Regions from separate parts of the Streptomyces sp. NPDC090442 genome, predicted to be linked through region 1. Evidence: riboswitches for the same ligand, from Rfam matches in the RefSeq annotation. Region 1 holds a riboswitch; each other region holds the start of a gene.
What was found. Region 1 has a riboswitch for thiamine pyrophosphate ahead of thiO (glycine oxidase ThiO). Riboswitches for the same ligand answer to the same signal wherever they lie in the genome.
Positions count from the first base shown of each region.

Region 2: it holds a riboswitch for thiamine pyrophosphate, as region 1 does, so the genes downstream of both, thiC (phosphomethylpyrimidine synthase ThiC) here and thiO (glycine oxidase ThiO) in region 1, are expected to answer to the same signal.
Region 3: it holds a riboswitch for thiamine pyrophosphate, as region 1 does, so the genes downstream of both, ACIQU6_RS10775 (thiamine ABC transporter substrate binding subunit) here and thiO (glycine oxidase ThiO) in region 1, are expected to answer to the same signal.

Region 1 covers NZ_JBIVXW010000003.1:29,546-36,362, forward strand. The annotation lists gene ACIQU6_RS03565 (deoxyribonuclease IV) at 1-541, opposite strand, end outside; gene pknB (Stk1 family PASTA domain-containing Ser/Thr kinase) at 618-2,588, opposite strand; gene ACIQU6_RS03575 (MerR family transcriptional regulator) at 2,792-3,193, shown strand; gene ACIQU6_RS03580 (thiazole synthase) at 3,216-4,058, opposite strand; gene thiS (sulfur carrier protein ThiS) at 4,066-4,317, opposite strand; gene thiO (glycine oxidase ThiO) at 4,314-5,546, opposite strand; TPP riboswitch at 5,544-5,656, opposite strand; gene ACIQU6_RS03595 (NAD(P)/FAD-dependent oxidoreductase) at 5,796-6,817, shown strand, end outside.
Region 2 covers NZ_JBIVXW010000001.1:312,090-318,906, forward strand. The annotation lists gene ACIQU6_RS01425 (DUF5326 family protein) at 1-6, shown strand, start outside; gene ACIQU6_RS01430 (IclR family transcriptional regulator) at 458-1,234, shown strand; gene ACIQU6_RS01435 (SsgA family sporulation/cell division regulator) at 1,339-1,761, shown strand; gene ACIQU6_RS01440 (YibE/F family protein) at 1,905-3,230, opposite strand; TPP riboswitch at 3,302-3,458, shown strand; gene thiC (phosphomethylpyrimidine synthase ThiC) at 3,453-5,240, shown strand; gene ACIQU6_RS01450 (NUDIX domain-containing protein) at 5,368-5,847, opposite strand; gene ACIQU6_RS01455 (helix-turn-helix domain-containing protein) at 5,967-6,817, shown strand, end outside.
Region 3 covers NZ_JBIVXW010000011.1:73,531-80,347, reverse strand. The annotation lists gene ACIQU6_RS10785 (phosphatidate cytidylyltransferase) at 1-818, shown strand, start outside; gene rlmN (23S rRNA (adenine(2503)-C(2))-methyltransferase RlmN) at 987-2,099, shown strand; TPP riboswitch at 2,136-2,256, shown strand; gene ACIQU6_RS10775 (thiamine ABC transporter substrate binding subunit) at 2,360-3,439, shown strand; gene ACIQU6_RS10770 (ABC transporter permease) at 3,415-5,178, shown strand; gene ACIQU6_RS10765 (ABC transporter ATP-binding protein) at 5,179-6,249, shown strand; gene ACIQU6_RS10760 (response regulator) at 6,304-6,817, opposite strand, start outside.

The DNA of each region.
Region 1 (6,817 bases):
ACGGCCCGAGATCCTCGGCCAGCGCGCACAGCGAGGCACCCTGGCCGGCGGTGGGCTCCAGCAGCAGCCACGGGTCGTCGTCCCGCGTCAGCTCGTCCAGCAGCGGCCGCATCTGCTCCCTGACCTGCGCCAGGGCCGTCTCGCGCGGGCGCCCGCCGGTCGCCGAGCCGGTGTGCACGACCACGCCGAGCGCGCCGATCTCCCGGCCGCGGCGCAGCGAGTGGCGCAGCGACTCCACGGACTTCTCCACCGTCGCCGCGGTGTGCGAGCCGAAGTTGATCAGGTACGGCGCGTGCACGTAGGCCGGGATGTCCTCGGCGGCGCAGCGCTCGCGGAACGCGGCGTCCTGCTCGGGGTTGCCGGGCGGGGTCGCCCAGCCGCGCGGGTTGGCGACGAAGACCTGGACGGCCTCGCAGCCGATCTGCCGGGCGTACGAGAGGCCGACCTTGGCCAGGCCGCCGGCCACCGGCACATGGCCGCCGACGGGATTGCGGGCGCGGGCGCGCTGGGCTGCGCCCTCGGGGGACAGGGAAGTGCTCACCCTCCCAAGGGTGCCAGGTCCGCCGTGGCCGCCCACGGGCCACCCGGCACGGTCCGCTCCATCGGGCGGGCCGCGCCTACAGCGCCCCCTTGAGCCGGATCGTGATCATGCTCCCCTTGGGCGCCCGGTCGCCGGCGGCCACCGACTGGGACGCCACGCTGTCCTGCGGGAAGAGGAACGGCTTGTCCACCGTGACCTTGAAGCCGGCGTCGGTCAGGGCCTTGGTGGCGTCCGCGGTGTTCTTGCCGCCGACGTCCGGCACGGCGACCATCTCCGGCCCCTTGGAGAGTGTCAACGTCACCGTCTCGCCCTTGCCGAGGGTGCCGCCCGCGCCGGGCGACTGCTGCGCCACGGTGTCCTTGTCCTGCGGCGCGAAGACCGGTTGGTCGGCGAAGCGCACCCGGAAACCGGCCTCCTTCAGGGCCGTCGCGGCGTCCGCGCGGGGCTTGCCGACCACGTCCGGCACGTCCTCCGGCGCGCCCCGGCTGACGGTCAGGCCCACCGCGGTGTCCGGCCGCCGGGTGCTGCCCGCCGCCGGGTCCGTGGCGATCACCGAGCCCTTGGCGACCTCGTCGCTGAACTGCCGGGTCTCGGTGCCCGGCACCAGACCCAGGTCGCGCAGCTTGCGCCGGGCGTCCGCGAGCGGGGTGCCGGCCAGGTCGGGGAGGGTGACCTTCTCCGGGCCGCGCGAGACGGTCAGGGTGACGGTGCCGTTGCCGCGGATCCGCTTGCCGATCCCCGGGTCCGTCGCCATCACCCGCCCCCGCGCGACGTTGGGGCTGAAGTCCCGCGCCACCTTGATCCGCAGGCCCTCGCCGCGCAGCGTCTGCTCGGCCTTGGCCTGCGGCATGTCCAACACCGCCGGGACGCTGGTGAACTGGCCGGAGTTGATGTACCAGACGCCGGTGCCGACGCCCAGGACCAGCAGCACCGCCGCCACGACCGTCGCGATCCGGCGCCGCCGGGGTCGTCCGCCGGTGCCCGCCGGGGCCGGCGCCGGGCGGAGCCGGGTGGTCCGGTGGTCCGCGGGCGCGGCGCCGGCCGGCGGCATCTCCAGCCGGCTGGTGCGGTCCAGCCTCGCCTCGCCCTCGACGGGCAGCGCGAGCTGCACCCCCGCCGGGCGCGGCAGCACGTTCGTCCGCTCCTCGGCGGCCGCGGCCGCCTCCTCGGCGCGCGGCGGGACGAGGTCGAGCTGGGCGTCGGTCAGGTGCGCCCGGGCCGACCGGGCCCGGGCCAGCAGCGCCACCGCGTCCCGCGGGCGCTCCTCGGGGGAGCGGGCGGCGGCCGCGGCGACCAGCTCGTCCAGCTCCGGCGCCAGGCCCGGCACCAGCTCCGAGGGCGGGGTGACGTCGTCGTGCAGATGGCTGTAGAGGATCTGCGCCGCGGTGCCACCGGTGTGCGGTTTGCCGCCGGTGAGCATCTCGTAGAGCACCACGCCGCAGGCGTAGACGTCGACCCGGGCGTCCGCCGTGCCGTGCTCCATCTGCTCGGGCGCGAGGTAGGAGACGGTGCCCAGGACCGAGCCGGTGGAGGCGGTGGTGTGGGTGTCCACCGCGCGCACCAGGCCGAAGTCGGCGACCTTGACCCGGCCGTCGTCCCCGATCAGGACGTTCTCCGGCTTCATGTCGCGGTGCACCAGGCCGGCGCGGTGCGCGGCCCCCAGCGCGGCCAGGATCGGCTCCAGGATGTCCAGCGCGGCCCGCGGCTGGAGGGCGCCGCGCTCGCGCAGCACGTCGCGCAGGGTGCAGCCGGCGACGTACTCCATGGCCAGGTAGACGTAGGTGCCGTCGGTGCCCTGGTCGAAGACGCCGACCACGTTCGGGTGCGCGAGACGGGCGACGGACTTGGCCTCCCGGATGAAGCGGTCCACGAACGCCCCGTCCACGGCCAGGCTCGGGTGCATCACCTTCAGCGCCAGCACGCGGTCCAGCCGGGTGTCCACGGCCCGGTAGACGGTGGCCATGCCCCCGGCGGCGATGCGCCCCTCGACGCGGTAGCGGCCGTCGAGCAGCTGGCCCTCCAACGGGTCCTGCAGCGTCGTATCCACGGCAGACGAGTCTACGAGCCGCGCCGGCGTGCCCGGACGCTCCGGCCGCCGCCCCGGTACACCGCAGCGGAACCGTGACCGGGCCGGGCCGGGACGGGGACTCCGGGCCGGACCCGGAATAATCCGGACCGGATCATGGTCGCCATGGGACGGCGGCCGGGTCGTGCGGCCGCACGACCACACCGCACCAAAGGGGGAAGGCGATGACGACGCTGCTCATCGGTGAGCTGGCCCGGCGGACCGGCACCACCGAGCGGCTGCTGCGCTACTACGAGGAGCAGGGGCTGCTCCGCCCGGAGCGGACGGCGGCCGGCTACCGCCGCTACGAGGAGGTCGACGTCGCCCAGGTCCGCCGCATCCGCACGCTGCTGACCTCCGGGCTGAACACCGCGACCATCGCGCAGGTGCTGCCCTGCCTGCGCGACGACGACGGCCGACTGGTGCCCACCTGCCCGCAGTTGGTGGGCGAGCTCCACCGGGAGCGGGCCCGGCTCACCGACTCCATCGAGTCCCTGATGGCCTCCCGGGACCTGCTCGACGAGGTGATCACCGCCGCCCCGGAGGAGTTCGCCGGGCGGGCCGGGGCGGCCGCCGGCCCGGCCTGAGGCGGCCCCGCACTCCGGCGCTCTAGAAGGCCGGCCGCTCCGGATCCAGCTCCGCCACGCCGTCGGCGGGCGAGGAGGCCAGCGCGAAGTGGCGGCGCGGGATCCGGCCGGCGCGGTGGGCCAGCCGACCCGCCGCCACCGCGTGCCGCATCGCCGCGGCCATCAACTCCGGCTCCTGCGCGCGGGTCACCGCCGACGCCAGCATCACCGCCGCGCACCCCAACTCCATGGCGAGCGCGGCGTCCGAGGCGGTGCCCGCGCCGGCGTCCAGGACGACCGGGACGCCCGCGCGCTCGGTGATCAGTTGGAAGTTGTGCGGATTGCGGATGCCCAGGCCGGAGCCGATCGGCGAGCCGAGCGGCATGATCGCCGCGCACCCCACGTCCTCCAGCTTCCGGGCCAGCACCGGGTCGTCACTGGTATACGGGAGCACGGTGAAACCGTCGTCCACCAGGGTCTCGGCGGCGTCCAGCAGCTCCACCGGGTCCGGCAGCAGGGTCCGCTCGTCGGCGACCACCTCCAGCTTGACCCAGTCGGTGCCGAGCGCCTCCCTGGCGAGCCGGGCGGTGAGCACCGCCTCGCCGGCGGTGAAGCAGCCCGCGGTGTTCGGCAGCACCCGGATCCCGTGCCGGGCCAGGACGGACAGCACCGAGCCCTGCACGGTCGGGTCCAGCCGCCGCATGGCGACGGTCGTCAGCTCCGTGCCGGAGGCCAGCAGCGCGCGCTCCAGGACGTCGAGGCTGGGCGCGCCGCCGGTGCCCATGATGAGCCGAGACCCGAACGAGGTGCCGGCGATGGTGAGGTGGTCGGCGTCGGCGGCGGGCGCCGCGGAGGCGGTGCCCGGTGCGACTGCGGTGTCGGTCATGGCGCGATCAGCCTCCCTGGACGGCGGTGAGCACTTCGACGCGGTCGCCGTCGCCGAGCGCGGTGCCGGGCCACTGGGAGCGCGGCACCACGGTCTCGTTGACCGCGGCGGCCACCCCGGCAGGGGCCCGGGACAGCGTGGCGACCAGCCGGTCGAGGGTCAGCCCGCCCGGGATCCGGCGGGCCTCGCCGTTGACGGAGACGGACACCGTGGGGCCGTCGGGGGCCTCGGACGGGACGGGGGTACCGGGGGCGCTCATGCGGGCAGCTCCTCGAGGGCGTGGGCGCGCCGGGCCCCTTGGGGGGTGGGGGCGAAGCGCGTGGGGGAGAAGGGGCGGGCCTCTTCCGGGACCGTCCCGGTGGTCAGCGCCTCGGCCATCACGTCCCCGGTGAGCGGCGTCAGCAGGACGCCGTTGCGGTAGTGGCCGGTGGCCAGATGGAGGCCGGGCAGCGCGGTCGGTCCGAGCAGCGGCGCGTTGTCGGGGGAGCCGGGGCGCAGCCCGGCGCGGCTCTCGGTCAGCGGCAACTCGGTGATGCCCGGGACCAGTTCGTGGGCGTCCCGCAGCAGCTCGTAGACGCCGCCCGCGGTGACCGTGGTGTCCCAGCCCAGCTCCTCGTTGGTGGCGCCGAGGACCAGTTCACCGCTCTCCCGCGGCACCAGGTAGACGGGGTTGCCGCGGACGACGGCCCGTACGGTGCGGGAGAGGAACGCCCCGCCCCCCGGGAGCGCGTCCGGCAGCCGCAGCCGCAGCACCACGCCCTTGACGGGCCGCACCGGCGGCCGCACCGCCTCCGGGACGCCGGCCAACCGGCCGCTGAGGCTGCCGCCGGCCAGCACGACCTGACCGGCCACCAGGCGTGTGCCGTCGGCGAGTTCGGCGCCCGTGGCGCGCCCGGCGGCGGTCGTCAGCCGCTCCGCCGACGTCCGGTGGAAGGCCACCCCGGCCCGCTCGCAGGCGGCCAGCAGGGCGCCCGCCAGCCGGCGCGGATCGACCTGGTGGTCGCCGTCCACCCGGAGGCCGCCGCGCACCCCGGGGGCGAGCATCGGCTCCAGCCGGCGGCACTCCCGCCCGGTCAGCCACTCCGACTCCAGGCCCGACCGGACCTGGAGGGCGTGCAACTCCCGTAGGTGGGCACGGTCGTCGGCGTCCAGCGCGACGGCCAGGGTGCCGCACCGCCGGTAGCCGATGCGCTGACCGCTCGCCTCCTGGAGCTCCTCCGTGAAGCGCGGATACCGCTCGGCCGAGGCCAGGTTGAGCCCCAGCAGGGTCTCCTCGCCGTAGTGGAGCTCGGTGACCGCGGCCAGCATGCCGGCCGCGACGAGCGCCGCGCCGCCGCCGGGCGCGGGGTCCGCCATCGCGACGCGCAGGCCCCGGCCGGCCGCCCGCCAGGCGGTGACCAGCCCGATGATGCCGCCGCCGATGACCAGCACATCGGGGTGCCGACCGTCCGGCCGCGGTGGGTTCGATGGTGTGGCAGATGGATGCATGGGCGTCCAGCCCCTCCCTTCGCCGGCATGACCCGGATCAGGTTCGTACGGTCGGAGGCCGGCCAGCCTCCCTCTCAGCCCGGTCCGTCCGGGCTCCCGCGAGTGCGTGCATCCGCCACCCTAGTACGGGGCCGCGACGCGTCGTAAGGGAGCGCACCGGGACCGGGCGCCCCCGACCGGTGACGTTGTGTCAGAGATCTCCTTGCGCGCTGCTGCGGGCCGCGTCGCCCGCCGTCCTAGAGTGAGCGGGTGAGCGAGCAGAGCAACTCTCCCCAGGCCCCTGACCGCACGCCGCGCGTGGTGATCGCCGGCGCGGGGATGGCGGGTGTGCAGACCGCCGTGGCCCTGCGCGAGCACGGCTGGCGCGGGGCGATCACCCTCCTCGGCGACGAGCCCCACCAGCCCTACGACCGCCCGCCGCTGTCCAAGGCCGTGCTGCTCGGCAAGGCCGAGGGCTCCGCGTTCGACATCGACTTCGCCGGCCTCGGCATCGACCTGCAACTCGGCCGCCCGGTCACCGCGCTGCGCCCGGACGACCACGTCGTTCAGACCGCCCAGGGCCCGATCCGGTACGCCTACGCGGTGCTCGCCACCGGCGCCGAACCGATCACCCTGCCCGGCAGCGAGGGTCTGCCCGGCGTGCACCTGCTGCGCACCCTGGACGACGCCGAGCGGCTGCGCCCGGTGCTCGCCGCCCAGCACCGGATCGTGGTGGTGGGCGCCGGCTGGATCGGCGCCGAGTTCGCCACCGCCGCCCGCGAGGCCGGCTGCGAGGTCACGGTCGTGGAGGCCGCCGACCACCCCCTGGCCGGCGCCCTGCCCACCGAGGTCGCCGCGCACATGGCCGGCTGGTACGCCGACGCCGGGGCCGAGCTGCGCACCGGCGCCCGGGTCGCCTCCGTCGCCCCCGGTGCGGTGACCCTCGCCGACGGCACCACCCTGCCCGCCGACGCGGTCGTCGTCGGGATCGGCGCCCGGCCCGCCACCGCCTGGCTGGCCGGCTCCGGCGTCGCCCTCTCCCCCGAGGACGGCTCGGTCCTGGCCGACGAGCGGCTGCACACCTCCGCCCCCGACGTCTACGCGGTCGGCGACTGCGCCTCGTTCCCCTCCGCCCGTTACCGCACCCGGCTCCTGGTCCACCACTGGGACAACGCCCTCCAGGGCCCCCGCACGGTGGCCGAGAACATCGCCCGCGGCACGGCGGAGGGCGTGGTCTACGACCCGGTCCCGTACTTCTGGTCCGAGCAGTTCGGGCGGTTCGTCCAGTACGC
Region 2 (6,817 bases), on a different contig from region 1:
TGGTAGGCCGAGCCCGAGCGACCGGTACCGTCCGGCCCCCACCGTCCGACGACGCCCTGCCCCCATCCCGGGGCGGGGCGTCCGGCGTTCCGGGCCCGAGGACGACACTCCCGCGAGGGAGTCGAACGCGGATCGGAAAGCCGGTTGCCGGCCGTCCCGGCGCGCTCGGTGCTCCGGGCGTTGCGCCTGTTCACCATGAGTGCGGGTGGCGCTCCGTAGGGTCAGTGGTGTCCGAGAGGCGGTCGCTCCAGGGGTAACTCCCGGACTTTCGGCTCCCGTTGTGGACCGCCCGGGCTAAAGTGCAGATCGCAGGCGTCTTCCGGACGTTGACGTTCCGGAAAGCACCGAGCGATCGGGCCGGGCGTCGGGGCGGACGTCCTGGGAGACGCGCGGTCGCGGGAGCGGGTCCCGTGGCCGGGGCCGCGGGGACCATGGCGCTCGGACCTGGGGGTTGGCGTTGGTGATCGACAACGGCGAATCCGGCTCGCACCCCACCCTGATCGGGTCGGTGCAGCGGGCGCTGCGACTCCTGGAGGCGGTGGCCGCGCACGCCGGCGGCGCGCCCGCCAAGCAGCTGGCCAGGGAGGCCCAACTGCCGCTGCCCACCACGTATCACCTGCTCCGGACGCTGACCCACGAGGGCTATCTGCGCCGGCAGAACGGCGTGTTCGTGATCGGCGAGGGCGCCGAGTCCCTCGGCCAGGCGGGGGCCCGGCGGCGCCGCCGTCGCGAGCTGGCCGACGCCCTGGCCGCCGCGGGCCGCGAACTCGGTGCCGCCGTCTACTTCGCCGTCTACCGCGAGGGGGAGATCGAGGTGGTGGCGATAACCGACGACCCGGCGCGACCACCCGTCGAGGAATGGGTCGACTTCCGCTCCACCGCCCACGCCCACGCAATCGGGCAGTGCCTGCTGGCGCAGCTCGACGAGGCGACCAGGAAAGAACATCTGTCGCGCTATCCCGTGCAGTCGATAACGCCCTTTTCGGTGCGTTCCGAGGGTGATCTGCTGAATCGGCTGGCTACGGTGCGTCGCGGCCAGGTCGCCTACGATCGCCAGGAATATGCCTTGGGCACGGTGTGCTCGGCGATCCCCATTCGCGTCGGCTCGGCCGCCGCGACCCTGGCGGTTTCTCTTCCTGCGACGGAAGTGCACCGATTGCAAACAGTTACGAACCGACTACGGAAAATGGCGGAGACGGTACTAACGACACTCGCTTTCTCTATCAGTATCTGAAAACTCACTCCTTGTGATCTGCCTGCACGTGACCGACGATGGCGTCAATAGGGCTTCAGGGGATGATTCCCGGCCATCTCCGATCAAGTGCGGGGCAGTGGTTGATGAACGACACGGTTCAGGCAGAAGTGATCATGAGCTTCCTCGTCTCGGAGGAGCTCTCCTTCCGGATCCCGGTGGAATTGGATTTCGACAGCGGCGACCCCTACGCCGTCCGGCTCACCTTCGATCTTCCCGGCGACGCGCCCGTGACCTGGGTGTTCGGCCGTGAACTGCTGCTGGACGGGCTGAACCACCCGGCCGGCGAGGGGGACGTACGAGTCGAGCCGTCCTCCCCCGAGCGACTCAGCGATGTCTACATCAGCCTCCAAGTCGGCCCGGAGCGCGCCCTGTTCCGGGCCAGCGCACCACCGCTGATCGCCTTCCTGGACCGCACGGACCGCATCGTTCCACTCGGCAAGGAGGAGGTCTGCGACACCCTGGAGGCCACGCTGGACCGGATCCTTGCGGAGGCCCCGGCCGGCTGACCCCCGGTCGCCGGCCCTCCACTGCACCGTTGCCGCGCCCGGCCGGACGTCGGTCACCCCTGCCCGGAACCCCCAACGCCCGCCGCCCACCCGCCACTTCGCCCGCCCCTCGTCCCCGCTCGCCCGCCCCCCGTGTCGCCCGCTCAGTGCTTGCGGCGTCGCCCGCGCGCCGCCCGGCGCCCGCCCCGTCCCCCGGCGCTCGCCCCGCCCGGCGCCGGACGATCCGCCGACACCACCAGGGCCGCCAGCAGGGTGGTCACCGGCACCGACGCGACCAGCCCGATGCTGCCCACGAGCGTGCGGACGATCTCCTCCGCCACCACTTCGCTGCCGGCGACCGTGCCGACGCTGCTCTGCGCGATCGAGAACAGCAGGAGCAGCGGTAGCGCGGCGCCCGCGTAGGCCATGACCAGGGTGTTCACCACGGAGGCGATATGGTCGCGCCCGATCCGCATCGCTGCGCCGTACAGCTTGCGCCAACCCGCCGACGGATCAGCGTCCTTGAGCTCCCACACCGCGGCGGTCTGGGTCACCGTCACATCGTCGAGCACCCCCAGCGACCCGATGATGACGCCCGCCAGCAGCAGGCCGCGGATCTCGATGTTCGGGTAGAGCCCGTGCACCAGGCCGGTGGTGTCGTCCGTATTGCCGGTCAGCAGCGCCCAGTTGATGAACACCGAGCCCAACAGCCCGATGAGCAACAGCGAGGCGAGGGTGCCGAGCACCGCCACGGACGTGCGGGCCGTCAGCCCGTGGCACATGTAGAGCGCGATCAGCATGATGGCGCTGCCGCCGACCATCGCCACCACCAACGGATCGGAGCCCTGGAGGATCGCCGGCAGGATGAACATCGTCAACAGCCCGAAGCTGGCCGCCAGCGCGACCAGCGCCAGCACTCCGCGCAGCCGTCCGATGGCCACCACGGCGAGGGCGAAGAGCGCGGCGAGCACCCACATCGGAACGGTGCGGTCGACGTCGGTCACCGCGTACTGCAGTTCCTTCGGCGCCTTGGGGGAGTAGGAGACGACCACGTCCTGCCCGGTCGTGTAGTGCCGCGAGGCGTCCGGCGTCACCACCGTCTGGAAGGTCCGGCCGGCGTTCTGCCCCGTGGTCACCTTGACCGTCGCCTGCTCGCAGGGCTTGTCCCGGGCCGCTCCGCCGGTGGCCGGCTGCCCGCCCGGCGTGGTGGGACCCGGCTGCTGCTCGGCGTGCACCGCCGCGCAGTTGACCTCCTCGACCTTGATGACCCGGGCGCTCTCGGTCGGCTGGTCGAAGCCCACGCCGGACGGCTTGTGCGGGGGTGCGCCACCGGGCCAGAGGACGATCAGGCCGACCGCGACGGCGACCGCGAACGGGATCAGGACGGCGGCGATGACCTTGCGCAGATGCCGGGAGACGGGGGCGGCGGGCCCGTGGCTGTGGGTGTGGGTAGGGGCGGCGGGGACGTGCGGGACTTGGGGAGGGCTCACCGCTCGATCATTGCAAGAAGCGATGGGGCCCCCTGTTCACACTGCCGCATCGGCCGCTACCGTGGTGACACCTTTGCAATCGCGGGAGCTCGGAGCACCGGGCTGAGAGGGCGCTGACCTCCGTCCCAGCGGTGTTTCACGTGAAACACCGGATGACGGAAGCCGCTGCGTCGACCGCCGAACCTGTTACCGGGTAATGCCGGCGTAGGGAGTTGGGTCTCAATGACTCTGGATGCACGCACGCCCGAAAACGACCCGGCCGACGGCGAGCAGTCGCAGATCGGCTGGCACAAGGGCTATGTCTCCGGATCGCGTCCGGACCTCCGGGTCCCGGTCCGGCGGGTGCACCTCACCAACGGCAAGCATGTGACGCTCTACGACACATCAGGGCCGTACACCGACCCCGCCATCGAAACCGATGTCCGCCGCGGTCTGGCACCGCTGCGGGAGAACTGGATCATCACCCGCGGCGACACCGAGGAGTACGCGGGCCGCCCGATGCGTCCCGAGGACGACGGGATCAAGCACACCTCCCCGCGCGGGGGCCTGCGCAACCTCGACGCGGTCTTCCCGGGTCGGCCGCGGCAGCCGCGCCGCGGCCGGGACGGTGCCCCGGTCACGCAGCTCGCCTACGCGCAGCGCGGCGAGATCACCGCGGAGATGGAGTACGTCGCCCTCCGCGAGAACGTCAGCCCCGAGTTCGTGCGGGACGAGATCGCGGCCGGACGCGCGGTACTGCCCGCGAACATCAACCACCCGGAGATCGAGCCGATGATCATCGGCAAGAACTTCCTGGTGAAGGTGAACGCCAACATCGGCAATTCCGCGGTCACTTCCTCGATCGAGGAGGAGGTGGAGAAGATGACCTGGGCGACCCGCTGGGGCGCCGACACGGTCATGGACCTCTCCACCGGCCGCAACATCCACACCACCCGTGAGTGGGTGCTCCGCAACTCCCCCGTGCCGATCGGCACCGTCCCCCTCTACCAGGCGCTGGAGAAGGTCGACGGCAAGGCCGAGGAGCTGACCTGGGAGATCTACAAGGACACCGTCATCGAGCAGGCCGAGCAGGGCGTCGACTACATGACGGTGCACGCCGGCGTGCTGCTCCGCTACGTCCCGCTGACCGCCAACCGCAAGACCGGCATCGTCTCCCGCGGCGGCTCGATCATGGCGGCCTGGTGCCTGGCGCACCACCAGGAGTCGTTCCTCTACACGCACTTCGAGGAGCTCTGCGACATCCTGGCCGCCTACGACGTCACCTTCTCGCTCGGCGACGGCCTGCGCCCCGGCTCCATCGCGGACGCCAACGACGAGGCGCAGTTCGCCGAGTTGCGGACCCTCGGCGAGCTGAACACCATCGCCAAGCGGCACGGCGTGCAGACCATGATCGAGGGCCCGGGCCACGTCCCGATGCACAAGATCAAGGAGAACATCGACCTCCAGCAGGAGATCTGCGAGGAGGCCCCGTTCTACACGCTCGGCCCACTCACCACCGACATCGCGCCCGCCTACGACCACATCACCTCCGGCATTGGCGCCGCGATGATCGCCTGGTGGGGCACCGCCATGCTCTGCTACGTCACGCCCAAGGAGCACCTGGGACTCCCGGACCGCGACGACGTCAAGACCGGCGTCATCACGTACAAGATCGCGGCCCATGCGGCGGACCTGGCCAAGGGCCACCCGGGCGCCCAGGAATGGGACGACGCCCTCTCCGACGCCCGCTTCGAGTTCCGCTGGGAGGACCAGTTCAACCTGGCCCTCGACCCGGACACCGCCCGCGCCTTCCACGACGCGACGCTGCCCGCGGAGCCGGCCAAGACGGCCCACTTCTGCTCGATGTGCGGGCCGAAGTTCTGCTCGATGAAAATTAGCAGAAGCATCACAGAGCAGTTCGGCGGTGGGGAGGGCTCGACGCCTGACGAAATCGCGGCGGGGATGCTGGAGAAGTCCAAGGAGTTCGCGGCGGCCGGCAACCGGGTCTATCTGCCGTTGGCCGACTCCTGACGTGGAGGGCCGCCGCCGACGACGCGGAGATCCGTCAGAAGCGCCCTAGCCTGAGCTTGTGCCAACGGATGCGCCCCGTCCCCTTTTTAGGGGCGGGGCGCATCCGTGTGTACTGCCTCCAGCAGCGTCAGCTGCTTGCTGGAGAGCGTCCGTGCTCCAGGTACTGCGTGTGCCCCTGGGCCCGCGCCGTGATCGCCGTCTTCACGCGCCGGGCGAGTCGGGGGATCAACAACCCTTCAAGATCGCCTGCGGGTTGGAACTCGGCAGCCAAGAGCTCGCCGGGGTCGAGCTTGATCTCGGCGAATTGCTCCGGGCGCAGTTGCCCGCCATCGAACACGTACAGGACCTTGTCGCCCTCGGCCTCGCTCGGCGCCCAGTCAACGACCAGCAACGGGCCGATGCCCGGGGTGATGCCTAGCTCCTCCTGGACCTCGCGTCGGCAGGCGGTCAGCGGGGATTCCCCGCGCTCGATATACCCGCCGGGGATCTCCCACTTCGGCTTGTAGGACGGCTTGACCAAGAGGACCTGGTCCTGGTCGTCGAAGAACAGCGCGCCTGCTGCCATCCGCGGGGTTGCCATGCGCTGTTCGTGCTCGTTCTCGGCCATGTTGCCGACCCTAGCGGCCGTCGCTTGGCGGTCGTGAGATGCCTCGACCCCTGTCATTCGTTGTGCACGTCGTGTGACACTCGGCGGGGCAGAGCGAGGGGAGCGTGGCCGTGCGCGGCATGACTGACCATCTTGAGTTCGGCAAGCGCGTGAGGTTCTACCGCAAGCGCCGGGGCATGCAGCAGCGTCAACTCGGCGAGCTGCTGGGGCGGTCTGAGGACTGGGTGTACCGGGTCGAGTCCGGCCGGATTCCCGTGAACAACGTCAAGATGCTCGCGGACCTGGCCGATGCGCTGCGGGTGCACATCGAGGACCTGCAAGGGGCGCCGGTGTTGCTGGAGGACAGCGACGGGTTCGCGGCCAGTGTGCCCGCGATCCGGGCCGCGTTGATGCAGTCCCGGCGGTTGGCCGGTTCTCTGATCGCCGGTGGGGAGCCGCTGAGGTTGGGGCTCCTGGAGGTGGAGGTTGGGACAGCGTGGGAGCTGTATCAGGCTGGTGAGTTCGCCTCGCTGGCTGAGCGGCTGCCTCGCCTGATGGCTGATGCGCGGTCCGCGAAGAATGAGTTGGCGTCGGGAGACGAACGCCGGGAGGCTCAGCGGCTGTTTGCGCTGTCATGCCATGTGGCGGCGGCGCTGCTGCGGAAGTTGGGTGAGACCAACCTGGCGTGGACGGCCGCGGACCAAGGCGAGATGGCGGCGATTGATTCGGGTGACACTGCCGCCCTCTTGTCCCTACGGCGGGGCATCGCTCATGTGCAGATCGGCGCCAACATGGCGGCGGAAGCGGTGAAGAGCACTCTGGACAGTGCCGATGACCTGGAGCGCGGCTGGTGGGCCTCCTCCCCAGTGGCGCTCTCCCTGTACGGAACGCTGTTCCTCAACGGCTCCATCGCCGCAGCCCGGATGAGGAACCGCGAGATGACCACCTACATGCTCGGCAAGGCGAACGAAGCAGCCGAACGGCTAGGCAC
Region 3 (6,817 bases), on a different contig from region 1:
AGAGCGCGGGGCGCAATCTGCGCGCTGCCATAGGGGTCGGCGTCGGACTCGGCGCGGTGATCCTCGCCTCGCTCTTCGTCTACAAGCCGGTGTTCATCGGTGTCATAGCGCTCGCCGTCGTCGTGGGCCTGTGGGAGCTGACCTCGCGGCTGGCGGAGCGCAAGGACATCCGGGTGCCGCTGGTCCCGCTCGCGGTCGGCGGCACCGCCATGGTGATCGCCGGATACGTGCGCGGTGCCGAGGGGGCGTGGGTGGCGATGTCGCTCACCGCCCTCGCCGTCCTGGTCTGGCGGATGACGGAGGCGCCGCAGAACTACCTCCGGGACGTCACGGCCGGGGTCTTCGCGGCGTTCTACGTCCCGTTCCTGGCGACGTTCGTGGCCCTGATGCTGGCTGCCGCGGACGACGGGCCGCAGCGGGTGCTGACGTTCCTGCTGCTGACGGTCGTCAGCGACACCGGTGCCTACGCGATCGGTTGGCGCTTCGGGAAGAAGAAGCTGGCGCCGCGGATCAGTCCGGGCAAGACCCGCGAGGGACTCGTCGGCGCGGTGCTCTTCGCGATGGTGGCGGGGGCGCTGTGCATGCAGTTCCTGATCAAGGGCGGCGCCTGGTGGGAGGGGCTGCTGCTCGGCCTGGCGGTCGCGGTCAGCGCGACCCTCGGCGACCTCGGCGAATCCATGATCAAGCGGGATCTGGGCATCAAGGACATGGGCACCCTGCTGCCCGGCCACGGCGGGATCATGGACCGGTTGGACTCGCTGCTGCCGACGGCGCCGGTGGTCTGGCTGCTGTTCGTGATCTTCGTGGGAGCGGGCTGACCGTCGCCGGTTACCCTTGGAGGGCGCGCCGCTCGTTCGCGGCGCGCCCTTCCCGTTCCCGCGACCGCGGGGACGATCCGTGAGGTCCCCCGGTTCCGGCCCCGTCCGGCTCCTGGCTCCGCGTCGGCGGAAGCCGTCCGGCCTCGTCGCACAGAGGAGTTTCCGCCCATGGCACGCCCGGCCCCGGGAGAACTGACGTTTGTCGCCCCCCGCGGCGCCAAGAAGCCGCCACGGCACCTCGCCGACCTCAGCCCGGCCGAGCGCCGCGAGGCGGTGGCCGCGATCGGTGAGAAGCCGTTCCGTGCCAAGCAGTTGTCGCAGCACTACTTCGCCCGCTACGCGCACGACCCGGCGCAGTGGACCGACATCCCCGCGACGGCGCGCGAGAAGCTGGCCGCGGAACTGCTCCCGGACCTGATGTCGGTGGTGCGGCACATCTCGTGCGACGACGACACCACCCGCAAGACGCTGTGGCGGCTGCACGACGGCACCCTCGTCGAGTCCGTGCTGATGCGCTACCCGGACCGGGTCACCATGTGCATCTCCTCACAGGCCGGCTGCGGCATGAACTGCCCGTTCTGCGCCACCGGCCAGGCCGGGCTGGACCGCAACCTCTCCACCGCGGAGATCGTGCACCAGATCGTCGACGGGATGCGGGCACTGCGCGACAGTGAGGTTCCCGGCGGCCCGGCGCGGCTTTCCAACATCGTTTTCATGGGCATGGGTGAGCCGCTCGCCAACTACAAGCGCGTGGTCGGCGCGATCCGACGGCTGACCGACCCCGAGCCGGACGGTCTGGGCCTCTCCCAGCGCGGCATCACCGTCTCCACCGTCGGGCTGGTCCCGGCGATGCTGCGGTTCGCCGACGAGGGCTTCAAGTGCCGGCTCGCGGTGTCGCTGCACGCGCCTGACGACGAGCTGCGCGACACCCTCGTGCCGGTCAACACCCGCTGGAAGGTCCGCGAGGTGCTGGACGCGGCATGGGAGTACGCCGAGAAGTCCGGCCGCCGGATCTCGATCGAGTACGCCCTGATCCGGGACATCAACGACCAGGCATGGCGCGGTGACCTGCTGGGGCGCCTGCTCAAGAACAAGCGGGTCCATGTCAACCTCATTCCGCTCAATCCGACGCCGGGCTCGAAGTGGACCGCCTCGCGGCCCGAGGACGAGCTGGCGTTCGTACGGGCCATCGAGGCGCACGGCGTGCCCGTGACCGTCCGGGACACCCGGGGCCAGGAGATCGACGGCGCCTGCGGGCAACTGGCGGCCTCGGAACGCTGAGCACCCGCTGGTACGGTGGCGTGGAAAAACGCACATTCATTCCGACAGGGGAGCGCCACAGCGCTGAGAGTGCGGACGTGTCGTAGCCCTACGGCGCCCGCAGACCCTTGAACCTCGCCCGGGTCATTCCGGGTAGGAAGTTCGGTCGTCACTCATGCTGTTGCGCCCCGTCCACCGTTTGCTGCCAAGCGTCATCGACGCAGAACGCAGTGGACACCGGGCGGGGCCGCGTCTCTTCCTGGCCAGCCAGGAGGAACTCAGTGAGCACCACCAGCAGGATCACCGCGGCAGCGCTCGCCGCGGTGGCCGGCATCACCGCACTCGCCGGGTGTGGCAGCTCCGGCACCGGCGGCAGCACGGACGCCAAGACCGTCACGCTCGTCAGCCATGACTCGTTCAACGCCTCCAAATCCGTCCTGGCCGCCTTCGAGAAGGAGACCGGCTACAAGGTCAAGGTGCTCAGGGGCGGGGACGCGGGCAAGGCCGTCAACCAGGCGATCCTGGCCAAGGACAACCCGCAGGGCGACGTCTTCTTCGGCATCGACAACACCCTGCTCTCGCGCGGCCTGAACGCCGGTCTCTTCACCCCCTACAAGGCCCAGGGCCTGGAGAACGTCCCGGCCGACCTCCAGCTCGACAAGGACGCCCACCGGGTCACGCCCCTTGACTACGGCGACAGCTGCGTCAACTACGACCGCGCCTACTTCACCCAGCACAAGCTGGCGCCGCCGCAGACCTTCGACGACCTGCTCAAGCCGCAGTACAAGAACCTGCTGGTCACCGAGAACTCCGCCACCTCCTCTCCGGGACTTGCCTTCCAACTGGGCACCATCGCCACCCACGGCGAGGCCGGCTGGCAGGACTACTGGAAGAAGCTCAAGGCCAACGGCGTCGAGGTCGTGGACAGTTGGGAGCAGGCGTACAACGAGCGCTTCTCGGGCTCCGCGGCCGGCAAGGGCAAGGGGGACAAGCCGCTGGTGGTCTCCTACGCCTCCAGCCCGCCCGCCGAGGTGATGGGCAAGAACCCCGCGCCCAAGGAGGCCCCGACCGGCGTCGCGACCGGCACCTGCTTCCGGCAGATCGAATTCGGCGGTCTGCTCAAGGGCGCCAAGAACGAGAAGGGCGGCAAGGCGCTGCTCGACTTCCTCCTGTCGAAGAAGTTCCAGGAGGACATGCCGCTGCAGATGTTCGTCAACCCGGCGCGCAAGGACGCCAAGGTGCCGGAGCTGTTCACCCACTACGGCACCGCGATCGACAAGCCGGCGACGCTCGCCCCGGCGACGATCACCAAGAACCGTGACCAGTGGATCAAGCAGTGGTCCTCGCTCGTTCTGAAGTAGCCCCCGCACGGCCCAGGAGGCCCGCGCGCGGAACGGCGGTGCGGCTCGGTCTGATGGCCCTGCCGCTCGCCTTCTTCGCGCTGTTCTTCGCCTACCCGGTCGCCGTGATCGTCGGACGCGGGCTGAAGGACGGCGGGCAGTGGCAGTTCGGGCGATTCGCCGCCGTGCTCGGCGACCCGGACGTCCTCCACGTGTTGTGGTTCACCGTCTGGCAGGCCGCCGCCTCGACGGGGCTGACGCTGCTGGCCGCGCTGCCCGGCGCATACGTCTTCGCCCGCTTCGACTTCCCCGGCAAGCAACTGCTGCGGGCGGTGGTCGCGGTGCCCTTCGTGCTGCCCACCGTCGTCGTCGGCTCCGCCTTCCTGGCACTGGTCGGCCGGGGCGGGCTGCTGGACAATCTGTGGGGCGTCCGGCTGGACACCTCGGTGTGGGCGATCCTGCTCGCGCATGTCTTCTTCAACTACGCGGTCGTCGTCCGTACCGTCGGGGGGCTCTGGGCCCAACTCGACCCGCGTCAGGAGGAAGCGGCCCGGGTCCTGGGAGCCGGACGGTTCGCGGCCTGGCGGAGAGTGACGCTGCCCGCGCTGGGACCGGCCGTGGCCGCCGCGGCGCTGATGGTGTTCCTCTTCACCTTCACCTCCTTCGGCGTCGTGCAGATCCTGGGCGGCCCGACCTTCTCCACGCTGGAGGTGGAGATCTACCGGCAGACCGCCGACTTCCTGGATCTGCCCACCGCCGCCGTGCTGACCCTGATCCAGTTCGCCGCCGTACTGGGCCTGTTGGGGCTGCACGCCTGGACCGTGCGGCGCCGCGAATCGACCCTGCGGCTCGTCGACGCCTCCCGCACCGCCCGCCGCCCAAAGGGCCGCAGCCAGTGGGCGCTGCTCTGGAGCACGCTCGCCGTCATCGCGGTGCTGCTCGTCCTGCCCCTGGCTGTGCTCGTCGAACGGTCCTTCGCCGGGCCCCACGGCTACGGGCTGGTCTTCTACGAGACGCTGCAGTCCGCCGCGTCCGCCGACAGCACCTTCGCCGTCGCCCCCCTCGACGCCCTCTGGAACTCCCTCACCTACGGTGCCGCGGCCACCGCGATCGCCCTGCTGATCGGCGGCGCGGCGGCGGCCGCACTCACCCGCTCCCGGCCGACGGCCGGCCCGTCGGGACGCACCCCCGTGATCACTCGGCTGCTGCGCGGCTTCGACGGGCTGCTGATGCTGCCCCTCGGCGTCTCCGCCGTGACCGTCGGCTTCGGCTTCCTGATCACTCTCGACAAGCCGCCGCTGGACCTGCGGGAATCGTGGTGGCTGGTGCCGCTCGCGCAGGCCCTGGTGGGCGTGCCGTTCGTGGTCCGCACCATGCTGCCCGTCCTGCGGGCGGTCGACGGCCGGCTGCGGGAGGCGGCGGCCGTCCTCGGCGCCTCGCCCTGGCGGGTCTGGCGCGAGGTGGACCTGCCGATGGTGCGGCGGGCCGTGCTCATCGCGGCGGGCTTCGCGTTCGCCGTCTCGCTCGGTGAGTTCGGCGCGACCGTGTTCATCGCACGGCCCGATCAGCCGACCCTTCCGGTGGCCGTGGCGCGGCTGCTGGGCCGCGCGGGGGAGTTCAACTACGGCCAGGCGATGGCCCTGTCGACCATGTTGATGGTGGTGTGCGCGGGCGCCCTGCTGGCCCTGGAACGGATCCGTCCCCAGCCGCGGACCGGCTCGGCCGGAGGCAGCCCCATCGACCACTCCGGGGAGTTCTAGATGACGACACAGACCGGGACCACGACATCGGAAATGCTGCGGCTGGACGGCGTCACCGTCCGCTTCGGCACACCCGGTGCGGCCCCCGCCCTCGACGCGGTCGACCTGGACGTCGCGGCGCACGAAACCGTCTGCGTCCTCGGTCCCAGCGGAAGTGGCAAGTCCACCCTGCTGCGGGTGGTCGCCGGGCTGCAACACACCGACGCGGGCGCGGTGTCGCTGGAAGGCCGCGACCAGACGGGGGTGCCCACGCACCGGCGCGGTGTCGGGTTGATGTTCCAGGACCACCAGCTCTTTCCGCAGCGCGACGTCGCGGGAAACGTGGCCTTCGGGCTCCGGATGCGGCGTTCCTCTCGCGCCGAGCAGGAGCGCACGGTCGCGGAACTGCTGGATCTCGTCGGCCTGCCGGGGGCACAGGGCCGTGCCGTGGCCTCGCTGTCCGGTGGTGAGCAGCAGCGGGTCGCGCTGGCCCGCGCGCTCGCACCGAGCCCGCGGCTGTTGATGCTGGACGAGCCGCTCGGACAGCTGGACCGGGGGCTGCGGGAGCGACTGGTCGTCGAACTGCGGCGACTCTTCAGAGAGTTGGGCACGACCGTGCTGGCCGTCACCCACGACCAGGGCGAGGCGTTCGCGCTCGCCGACCGGGTCGTGGTGATGCGGGACGGCCGGATCGCCCAGAGCGGCACGCCCCTGGACGTCTGGCAGCGGCCCGCCAACGCGTTCGTCGCCCGCTTCCTCGGCTTCGACAACGTGGTCGAGGCCACCGTGCAGGGCGGGGCCGCCGCCACCCCCTGGGGCAAAGTGCCGGTACCGGAGGGTACTTCGGACGGGCCGTGCCGCCTGCTGGTGCGCCCAGCCGGCGTCCGGCTGACCTCTCCGGAGGACGGGCTGCCCTGTCTGGTCGCGGCGCGCACCTTCCGCGGCACGCACGTGGCGCTGCTGCTCCAGCCGGCGGGCGCACCGCAGGTGGAGGCGGCCTGCCCACTGAGCCAGGCGCCGGAGACGGGGGAGCGGGTGGGGATCTCCTTCGCCGCCGAGGACGTGGTGGTGCTGGACGCCACGGCTGAATAGCCGCGCGGCACATCGCAGTTGTGCCATGGCTCGCTCCTTTCGGGCCGGGTGCCACTAGATGCGTGGGGGAGGGGTGGGGCGCCGGCCCTGCGGGACGACCAGCCCCAGCTCATAGGCGAGGATCACCGCCTGGGCGCGGTCACGGAGGCCCATCTTCGTGAAGAGCCGGTTGATGTGGGTCTTGACGGTGTGATCGGTGATCGTCAGCCGTGTGGCGATCTCCGTGTTCGACAGTCCCTGGGCGATGTGGGTGAGCACCTCCACCTCACGGGCGGTCAACTCCTGCACCGTGCGCACCGGAACCGGCGCCGACCGTTGCTTGACGAACTCCCCGATCAGCCGCTTGGTCAGTTCGGGTGCCAGCAGCGCATTGCCCTCCGCCACCACCCGTACGGCATGCAGGAGTTCGGGGAACGTCGTGTCCTTGAGCAGAAAGCCACTGGCCCCGGCCGCGAGCGCGTCATAGACGTACTCGTCGAGGCCGAACGTCGTCAGCATCAGCGCCTTGGTGGCACCCCTCGATGCCTTGGTGATCTCCCGTGCGGCCTCGATGCCGTTCTTATGCGGC